4 regions of the Bradyrhizobium sp. UFLA06-24 genome follow, and region 4 is predicted to be linked to each of the others. Evidence: riboswitches for the same ligand, from Rfam matches in the RefSeq annotation. Region 4 holds a riboswitch; each other region holds the start of a gene.
The links. A riboswitch is a leader RNA that binds a small molecule or an ion and turns the genes downstream of it on or off. The one in region 4 is predicted to bind cobalamin.

Region 1 (2,196 bases), on a different contig from region 4:
TCGATACACTGTGCGAACGGTTGAGACATGTAAACGGCACCCGAGCCGGCCATCACGGCCGCATCAAAGAGCTGGGACATTTGGCTGGGCTTTCGACGTCGGAGTCGCCCCTCGATCCTCAGATCAGGTCGATCTTGCTAGAGAAGATCGAAACGAACATCGCAAATGCCGTCGAGGCGGAGTCTCTTGAAACTCGCTGCCCGTGTGGTCGAGACCACGAGCCGCATTCGCCTTGCGTTCGCCGCGGCATGTCCCGAAGCCGACCTGATCCGCGGCTTGCCCGGCGCGCTGCTGCCGCTCAGTCCTTGACCGGCGGGGCGTCCGCCCCCCGTTCGCCCAACTTATCCCTCAAGCGCGTTGCAAAGTACGGGTCGTCAGGCGGTGAAAAGCCGAAGGCAATCCTGTGCGCCTCGTCAGAGCAGATGTGCGGCCACATCAATCGGACTAGAAAAACGCACTCTCACGAATAGGACGGGCTAAACTGTCACATGTTGTGTCACTCAGCACTCGATTCACGCCCCTTGCTTGACTCGGTTATGAGGGGCCTTCAGTCTGGTTATCGGTAGCGCCGAAAGGCGTATCAAGGGAATACGGTGCGTCCTCACGGACAAGGCCGAAGCTGCCCCCGCAACTGTAAGCGGCGAGCCGACGACAGTTGGGCCATTGGGTTCGTTCGTTCGAACCTGGGAAGGTGGTCGGAGGCGTCAACCCGCGAGCCAGGAAACCTTGCTGCCGGTCGTGGTCATGGACTGACGCAGGGGCGGGGTGCTCCAAGACGTTGCAAAGCCGATCGAGATCTGCCGCATTCGGGGCGAACGGCTGCCGCTCACGGCGAATGTGCGTGACGGCTTTTTGTTTCGCCCGTGGTCATCACCGTTTTCATTTCAAACGTAGTAGCCGTGCCGGCGCGAGTTTCGGCGTCAACTTCAATCCTGCTCAAACAGCGCTGGCTGTCCGGGTCAGCATTGACGCTAGGAATCGTGCTGGCCTCGATCGCCGCAGCGGGATCGGCGTCCGCACAGCCTCCGCAACTGCTCAATCCGTGATTGTCTCCTCGGCCAATCCGTGGGGCAACACCGTCACCGCGGCAGCAGCAGCGGCGCGAGCGCGTACGCCTCTGGTACGTGGCCGCGACCCGGGCGCGCGACCTGCTGATCCTGCCTAGGCACTCCGCCGACCTGTCGGACAAGTGCTGGGCAAAGCTCGTCGATTTGGGCCTGGCTGGTCTCCCGGCGATCAACCCGAACGACGTCGGCACCGCGAAGGAAAGGAACGTCACGCCGCTAGAGAACGGGCAGACCCGCGAGACCTTCGCCGCCGAGGCGACCGCTATCTTCGATGTGCGCAAGACCGTGATCTGGCGTCGCCCGAGCCGGAGCGAACTTGATCAGGTGGACGAGCCAGAAGCGAAGATCGAAAGCGGGGAAATTCCGGAAACCGGCGCTGCGGAGCCTGCTGCCGTTCTCAGAAGTTCGACGCGTGGCACCATCCTTCACAAGCTAATCGAGGAGGTGCTGACCGGAGAAGCCTGCGACGCCAGGGCGGACTTGAAACGCGGGCTGCGGAACTGATCCGGCAGATGGGGCACGAACCGGCGGAGGATCCGAAGATGGGCATCAGCGCCGTCGAACTGACCGCCACGGTGCTGCGGACGCTCGCTCTTCCGGACGTCGTGACGCCGCGACCGCGTCTCGCCCCCGAGCTCCCGTTGTTCGGAAGCCAGACTCACGAAGGCGGCAAGGTCCTGCTCTCCGGACAGGTTGACGCGATCGCGTTCGACGAGGCCGGCGCCATCGACGCGGTCGTCGATTGGAAGAGCGACGTGGCTCCGGATGCGCCGAGCATCGGCCACTACAGACAGCAGATCGCCGACTATCGGAAGCAGACGAACCTAAGCGGGACAGGTCGTCGATGTGACTTGAGCCCCCGCGGCTGCTGCTCAGGATCCAAGCGCCGTCTCTGCCGGCCTGGTCTACCTTGCCGAGCTGCGGTTGCTCACGCTTGGCTGAGATCGAATCTGAAAGTTCTCCGCAGTTTCACGGATTTCGAAATTGATCGGTCCAGGTCGCCCGTCCGGAGTTCGGGCCCACAGGTATGCGGAGCCTTCATCCAGCACGATCGACTCGACCGAGAAGCCTGCACGCTTAACCAATCCGGCGAGATCGTCCGGCGGGATGAGGCCGTAGAAGGAATGGC
Region 2 (2,196 bases), on a different contig from region 4:
GCCAGACTTCCTGCGCCACGTTCCTGTTATCGAGGACATTGTAGTTGGTGATGAAGGTTCGATCGTCGATGGTCACACGCCCGAGATTGGCCCCGTTGAAGTTCGAGACGTAACTTCCGGAGACGATGCCCGCCGTCGCATGCGAGCCGCTGAACGCGACCGGAACCAGTGGCGCGCCCCAATAGGCCTTGCCGCGGTCCTCGCGATATTCGACGGCGCCCCAGACCTTGAGGCTCTCGGAGACGCGGTAATTGAACTGGCCGGAGACATCAAGCGTTTTGGTGTTGGTGTCATCGGCAAACCCGTTGAGGGTGGAACGGCTGACGTCGAGGCGGTAGTCCAGGCCCTGCACGTTGGTGCTGCCGCCCGAGCCGTAATGGACGCGAAACGAGCTCAGGGAGTCATACGATAAGTCCGCCTCGTTGCGGATCGCTCCGGTGTGCGGCTGCTTGGTGACGAAATTGATCGCGCCGCCGGCGGCGCCTTCGCCCGAGATCAGCGAGGCCGGGCCCTTCAGGATTTCCACGGCTTCGAGATTGGCGGTGTCCATGATCCGCGAAGTCATGTTCTGCGGGCCGATCTTGATGCCGTTGTAGAGCGTGTTGATCTGGCTGTTGGTGAAGCCGCGCATCGAGAACGCCGAGGGCTCGGCGGGATTGTCGCCGGCGGTGACGCCGACAGCGCCCTGGGCCACGTCGGAGACTGTGCGGTAGCCCTGCTCGCGCATGGTGTCGGCGGAGATCACCTCGACGGTCGCGGGTGTCTCGCGCACGGTCAGGCCGAGGCGCGAGACGCTCTCGGCGACGGCGTTGCTGTTGAGAGGGGTCGGAGCATTCGGGATGACTGGCTTGGATGCGGCCGTCATCGCGGCCGGCCTGCGCGCTGCCGTACGTCGTGCGCTCGCCGCGTCCCGGCCGGCCGGCCTGTCCTGCTTGCGCGAGGGCGGCGCCGACACCTCCACCGGCGGCAGCGGCTCGCGAGCCTGCTGCGCCAACGCAGCCGGCATGTTGAGAACGACAAAAAATATGAGGGCGGAGGACACCAGCAGAAAGCGGCGTGATCGTACAATACGAGCGGAAGACACGGTCTCGGACCTCGGCGTGACGTCAGTGGCACGTCACCGCGAACCAAGGTCCCATCTTCAGGCTGTCAGCCGTCCGATGAAGCCGAATGTCTGTACTCCCCGACCGACATCTTCGCGTGTGACCACGGCTGACGGCAGGTCTCCTGGCTCGCGGGTCGTGACCGCTTCGTCGCCTTCCCGGGACCGAGGACCCAGTGGCTCGTGACGAAGGATTCGCCGCTTACAGTTGCGGGGGCAGCTACGGCATTGGGGATAAATTCCCGGCACCGCATTCCCTTTTCATCCCCTCTCGGGGAAACCGTCACGAGCATCTAGGATTACGGCGAAGACGGAGTCAATGTGCCAGACGCGGCGATAAGCCACAGCGGCCAACTTCCCTGGGAGATCTGCATGGAAGGCGAGACCTTCCTCTGGCTGATACGCCATGCCCCGGTCGACGGTGCCGCTGGCACCATCCATGCGGCCGATGCGCCGGCGGATCTCGGCGATCACTCGCAACTAGAGGCGCTGCGCCGGTGCTTGCCGCGCGATGCGGCGAGTTATGCGAGCCCGGCGCGACGCACCGTCGAGACCGCACGCGCCCTGGGGCTCGAGCCTGAGCTGGTGCCCGCGTTCGGCGAGCAGGATTTTGGCGACTGGACCGGGCGTCGTCATGACGAGCTCGCCGCAACCGGTGGCGCGGCTTACGCGCAATTCTGGAGCGATCCGGCACGTAGACGACCGCCTGGAGGAGAAAGTTTTGAAGATCAGGTCGCCCGCGTTCGGCGAGCCTTCGCGGAGATTGGCGCAGGCTCGGCAACGCTGGTCGTGCATTCCGGCACCATCCGCGCCGCGCTTTGCATCGCGCTTGACCTGACGCCGCAGGCGGCGTTGCGCTTCGTCGTCGATCCGTTGTCGTTGACCCGGATCGACCGCCTCGCAACCGGCTGGCGTGTCGTGTCGGTCAATCAGCAGGTCAGCTAGGTCTGTCAGGCACATTGGCCTGCGCAAACGTCGCCATCTCATTGTGAAGCGCGCAGGCCGCCCGCACCAGCGGCAGCGCGATTGCGGCGCCCGATCCCTCGCCCAGCCTGAGGTCGAGGCTGATCAGCGGCTCGACGTTCAGCGCGCGC
Region 3 (2,196 bases), on a different contig from region 4:
CATGACGAGATCACTTCGGCCGTCAGCAACGATCTGATCCAATAGTTCTGGCGCTCGAACCAAATCGACGTGCAGACCGGAAATTGGCAGGCTCAGGGCAGTATCCAGATTGTCGCCTAGGGCGCCGAAATAGCTCGCAAGCATGATCTTGATAGCGGGTCCCTCCTTTGCGAACCGGTTATAGGCGTGCAGCAACGAATTTCGCGCCGCCTCATCCAGATCAAGGACCAGGCAGGGCTCGTCAAACTGAACCCAACTTGCCCCTCGTTTGGCTAATTCATGCAGAAGGTCGATATAGACGGGTATCAGATCATCGAGGAGAGAGAGGGGCTGGAACGCACTATCGGTACTCTTGCCGAGCTTTAAAAATGTGACCGGCCCGATCAGGACAGGGCGGGTCTGAAAGCCAAGAGCCCTCGCTTCCTCATACTCTTCGACGGGTTTGCGAGAGCACAGTCTGAACGCCTGTCCCCGGTAAAACTCAGGAACCATGTAGTGGTAGTTGGTATCGAACCACTTGGTCATTTCCTGCGCGGGCACGCCAGATCCCCGCGGGCTCTGGGCGCAACTCGCATCCTGCTCGCCGCATTGCGATCCGCGGGCCATGGCGAAGTACGTTTGGAGCGAAACGGATTCTCCGTTCGCGGCGTAGATCTCCGGGATTGCGCCAACCATGACGCTTGTATCGAGCACCTGATCATACAGCGAGAAGTCGTTTGACGGAATGATCGTGACGCCGAGCGATTTTTGACGAGCCCAGTTCGCTGCGCGTAGGCCGAATGCGTCTTCGTGCAACTGCTGTTCACTAATCTTTCCAGCCCAGTAGCTTTCTAGAGCGAGCTTGAGCTCACGCCTTGGGCCGATGCGTGGCGTTCCGAGCGTAGCAACTGGAAGAGAGAGAGGAGACATAGCGTTAACCCCTGTTGGGGACAAAGGCCATGGCGGACGCAGGCAGGAGAAGTCGCGCGTGCGACGGCTGCTTGGCGCACCACCGAGACACCCCGCCCGTGGACCAATATATTGTCGGGGCCGGTCTCCTGGCTTGCTGGTCATCGCTGCTGTCCGGCCTTCCCGAAGCCGTGCAGGCTTCAGCGACATCGTCGGACAGCGGCTCGCCGCTCACAGTTGCGGGGGCAGAGCCGGCATTTGCACCGGCTTCCCTCTTAGCTCCGGATCAATGGGAACCGGAGAACCTCGACGACTTGGATTATCGGCAGGAGAACTCTTCCGTCAACCTCTCAGATTATGTGCAAGCTAATCTGCGACATCCGCTAGCCGAATGACCGTGCATCTCTGTGACTTCACCATCTAGAAACATTCTCTCATCAGAGATGTCATAATCAGACATATCCTTCTCAGATGCCGGATAAGCATCGGAGCTGCCTTGAGGCGGAGCCGCACGCTAAATTGATGAAAGGGACAGAAGCAGCCTGCCGGCGGGAGTACCGACGTTATATCAGAGCGCTTTCAATGCGGCTTTGCGATTTCCAGAGGTTCGCCCAGCACCTCAGCTAGCCAGCTCTTCGCTCAACTAAAGGATCTGCGGCGAATAGGCCAAGGCACGTGGCGAAATTTAGCAACTGGCGAGGGGTTGATTTGCGTGCCACCCAGACTTCAGAGCTGGGATCAAGCCGGCTTGGTGCTTGGCAATCACGCAGCTCGAACGCGGGCGGCACGATAGCGAACCACACAGCTCAATGGCGGCAAACCCACTTCCGTCCACAGGCATCCGGCATCGAGGCGTTCAACTCTTCTGCTAAATATCCGGTGCGGGACATGGATGCACAAGCTGCGGCGGATACGCCAAACAGAAACATCGAAAACATGCAAAGGTCGGAAAGTCGACAAGAGTGACACAAACTCCGTGAAATTTTCCGCCTATTGCCTGGCACGAAGAATGCAGACCCTCGGAATGCCCAGTCTCCTCCTCTGGGCAGGTCCAGCTCAGCCAATTGACGCAGTCGCTGCCGGGGAAGTTAGCTGCGCATGACATAGAGGGGAGCGCCTGCTCGCGCGGGACAGCTAGCGGGTGCATCCCCGTAAACTTCTTGCGATGGCATAGCAGGTTCGAGGTTGCCTGCTTCACAAGATATTTGGATGAAACGCGATAGGCCGAGGGTTATGAAGAGAATGCCTGGAAGACCCGCGCTATGGCTTAGCGTGGTCGGATTTTTAATCTGCCTCGCCTGGCCGGCT
Region 4 (2,196 bases):
CGATCTGGTCCTCGAACACTTCGGACAGCGGCGTCTTGTGATCGAGATTCTCGTCCGCCGCGCGCTGCGCCTCCACTGCATCCGGATCCGGCGCGAAGCGGCCGGCGGCGACGGCCTCGGCGTCGGCCAGCGCGATCACGCCGTCAACCGTGATGCGCGAGCGGATCTCCGGCCAGTCGAATGCCTTGAGCAGCGGTTTCGGCAGCGCCAGCCCCGACGTCTCGATCAGGATGTGATCGGGGCGCACCGGGCGCGCCAGCAATTGCTCCATGGTGGGAATGAAATCGTCGGCAACGGTGCAGCAGATACAGCCATTCGCGAGCTCGACGATGTTCTCTTCCGGGCAATTGGCATCGGCGCAAGACTTCAGGATTTCGCCATCGACGCCTTCGCTGCCGAACTCGTTGACGAGCACCGCGAGCTTCTTGCCGCCTGCATTGCTGAGCAAATGCTGGATCAGCGTGGTTTTGCCGGAGCCGAGAAAACCCGTGACAACAGTGACCGGAACTTTTGCGAGCGAGTTCATTCGGCGGCCTCCGGCAACGCGACAATGGGGGGAATGCGGGCAAGCGATTGCTTGCGGAAGATTTCCGGCCGGCTGCGCCAGGGCACCAGTCCATCGGGCGCCGCGGCATAGGCGGCGGCGCCAGCGACCACGTCCTGCGCATTCGCATCCGACAGCCGGCCATAGACATAGGACCAGCGGCCGGGTGCGCTGAGCGCGACCGAGCAGCCCTGGCTGCATGCAGAGAGGCATTCGACGGGAACCACGCTGACGCCCTCGGGCACGCCGGCTTCCAGGATCGCGCCATGCAGACGCTTGCCGGGCGTGACCTCGCCCTCGCCCAGCGTCTGGCCGGCGCGGCAGGTGATGCAGACATGAAGTGTGACGGTCATCGCCTCTTCCAGATTATTCAGCGGGAGGCGAAGAGGCGCACGGACCCTGACTTGCGAGGCCGCTTCCCCGTCGCGGAACACCCCGTCCGCCGGTCCAAAACTCGTCCGCGCTGGCAGGTCTCCCGGCTTGCGGAGCAGGGTCTTTGCCCTTCGATCCCCGCCTTCCCGATCCCTGGGGGATCAGTGGCTTCGGGCATCTCTCCGGTCACGGTCGCGGGGGCGGCTGCATTTTGGACCCAAATCCTGCCGATTCGGACCCTATCGCATTCCCTCTTCGCCTGTCATAGGACAGGAACCAACGCAGGGCCACCATTTGCCGGTGGCCGCCTCTTGTCAAGCCGAAGGACTGTCGTCCCATGACGCCTGAACCGCATACCCAAACGGCCGACGAAGCCGACGCCAGGACTGACGCAAAGCACGCCGCGAAAATGGCGAAGATCAAAGTCGCCCGCGACAAGATCATGGCGACCAAGAGCGGCGAAAAGGGCCTGATCATCGTCCACACCGGCGCCGGCAAGGGCAAATCCTCCTCGGCCTTCGGCATGATCGTGCGCTGCGTCGCCCATGGCTTCCCCTGCGCGGTCGTGCAGTTCATCAAGGGCGCCTGGGATACCGGCGAGCGGCGGCTGCTCACCGGCCATTTCGGCGAACTCTGTCAGTTCCACGCCATGGGCGAAGGCTTTACCTGGGAGACCCAGGACCGCGCCCGCGATATCGCCGCAGCGCGCGCCGGCTGGGAGAAGGCCAAGGAGCTGATATCCGATTCCAATTTGCGCATGGTCGTGCTCGACGAGATCAACATCGCGCTGCGTTACGACTATCTCGACATTGCCGAGGTGGTCGATTTCCTGAGGACCTCGAAGCCGCCGATGACGCATGTCGTGCTCACCGGGCGCAACGCCAAGGACGAGCTGATCGAGATCGCCGATCTCGTCACCGAGATGACGCTGGTGAAACATCCGTTCCGCTCCGGCATCAAGGCGCAGGCCGGCGTCGAGTTCTGAAGACACGATGGCACGCGCGCTGATGATCCAGGGAGCCGGATCGGACGTGGGCAAATCGCTCATCGTCGCCGGCCTTGCGCGCGCCTTCACGCGGCGCGGCTTGCGCGTGCTCCCCTTCAAGCCGCAGAATATGTCGAACAATGCCGCCGTCACCGTCGATGGCGGCGAGATCGGCCGGGCGCAGGCGCTGCAGGCGCTCGCCGCCGGCGTCGAGCCGCACACCGACATGAACCCGGTGCTGCTCAAGCCCGAGACCGACGTCGGCGCGCAGGTCATCGTCCAGGGCAAGCGCATC

Region 1: linked by a shared signal. The riboswitch ahead of IF809_RS35820 (hypothetical protein) and the one ahead of IF809_RS13920 (DUF1636 family protein) in region 4 are both predicted to bind cobalamin.
Region 2: linked by a shared signal. The riboswitch ahead of IF809_RS32975 (TonB-dependent receptor) and the one ahead of IF809_RS13920 (DUF1636 family protein) in region 4 are both predicted to bind cobalamin.
Region 3: linked by a shared signal. The riboswitch ahead of metE (5-methyltetrahydropteroyltriglutamate--homocysteine S-methyltransferase) and the one ahead of IF809_RS13920 (DUF1636 family protein) in region 4 are both predicted to bind cobalamin.

What each region holds. Positions count from the first base shown of each region.
Region 1 is NZ_JADFUE010000098.1:10,681-12,876, forward strand. It holds gene IF809_RS35815 (transposase) at 187-309, shown strand; cobalamin riboswitch at 547-748, shown strand; gene IF809_RS35820 (hypothetical protein) at 1,125-1,571, shown strand; gene IF809_RS35825 (class I SAM-dependent methyltransferase) at 1,973-2,196, opposite strand, start outside.
Region 2 is NZ_JADFUE010000071.1:15,155-17,350, forward strand. It holds gene IF809_RS32975 (TonB-dependent receptor) at 1-1,084, opposite strand, end outside; cobalamin riboswitch at 1,201-1,402, opposite strand; gene IF809_RS32980 (histidine phosphatase family protein) at 1,475-2,047, shown strand; gene cobT (nicotinate-nucleotide--dimethylbenzimidazole phosphoribosyltransferase) at 2,040-2,196, opposite strand, start outside.
Region 3 is NZ_JADFUE010000076.1:1,231-3,426, reverse strand. It holds gene metE (5-methyltetrahydropteroyltriglutamate--homocysteine S-methyltransferase) at 1-909, opposite strand, end outside; cobalamin riboswitch at 1,011-1,212, opposite strand; gene IF809_RS33590 (hypothetical protein) at 1,564-1,854, shown strand.
Region 4 is NZ_JADFUE010000013.1:149,164-151,359, reverse strand. It holds gene cobW (cobalamin biosynthesis protein CobW) at 1-526, opposite strand, end outside; gene IF809_RS13920 (DUF1636 family protein) at 523-897, opposite strand; cobalamin riboswitch at 993-1,212, opposite strand; gene cobO (cob(I)yrinic acid a,c-diamide adenosyltransferase) at 1,254-1,901, shown strand; gene IF809_RS13910 (cobyric acid synthase) at 1,909-2,196, shown strand, end outside.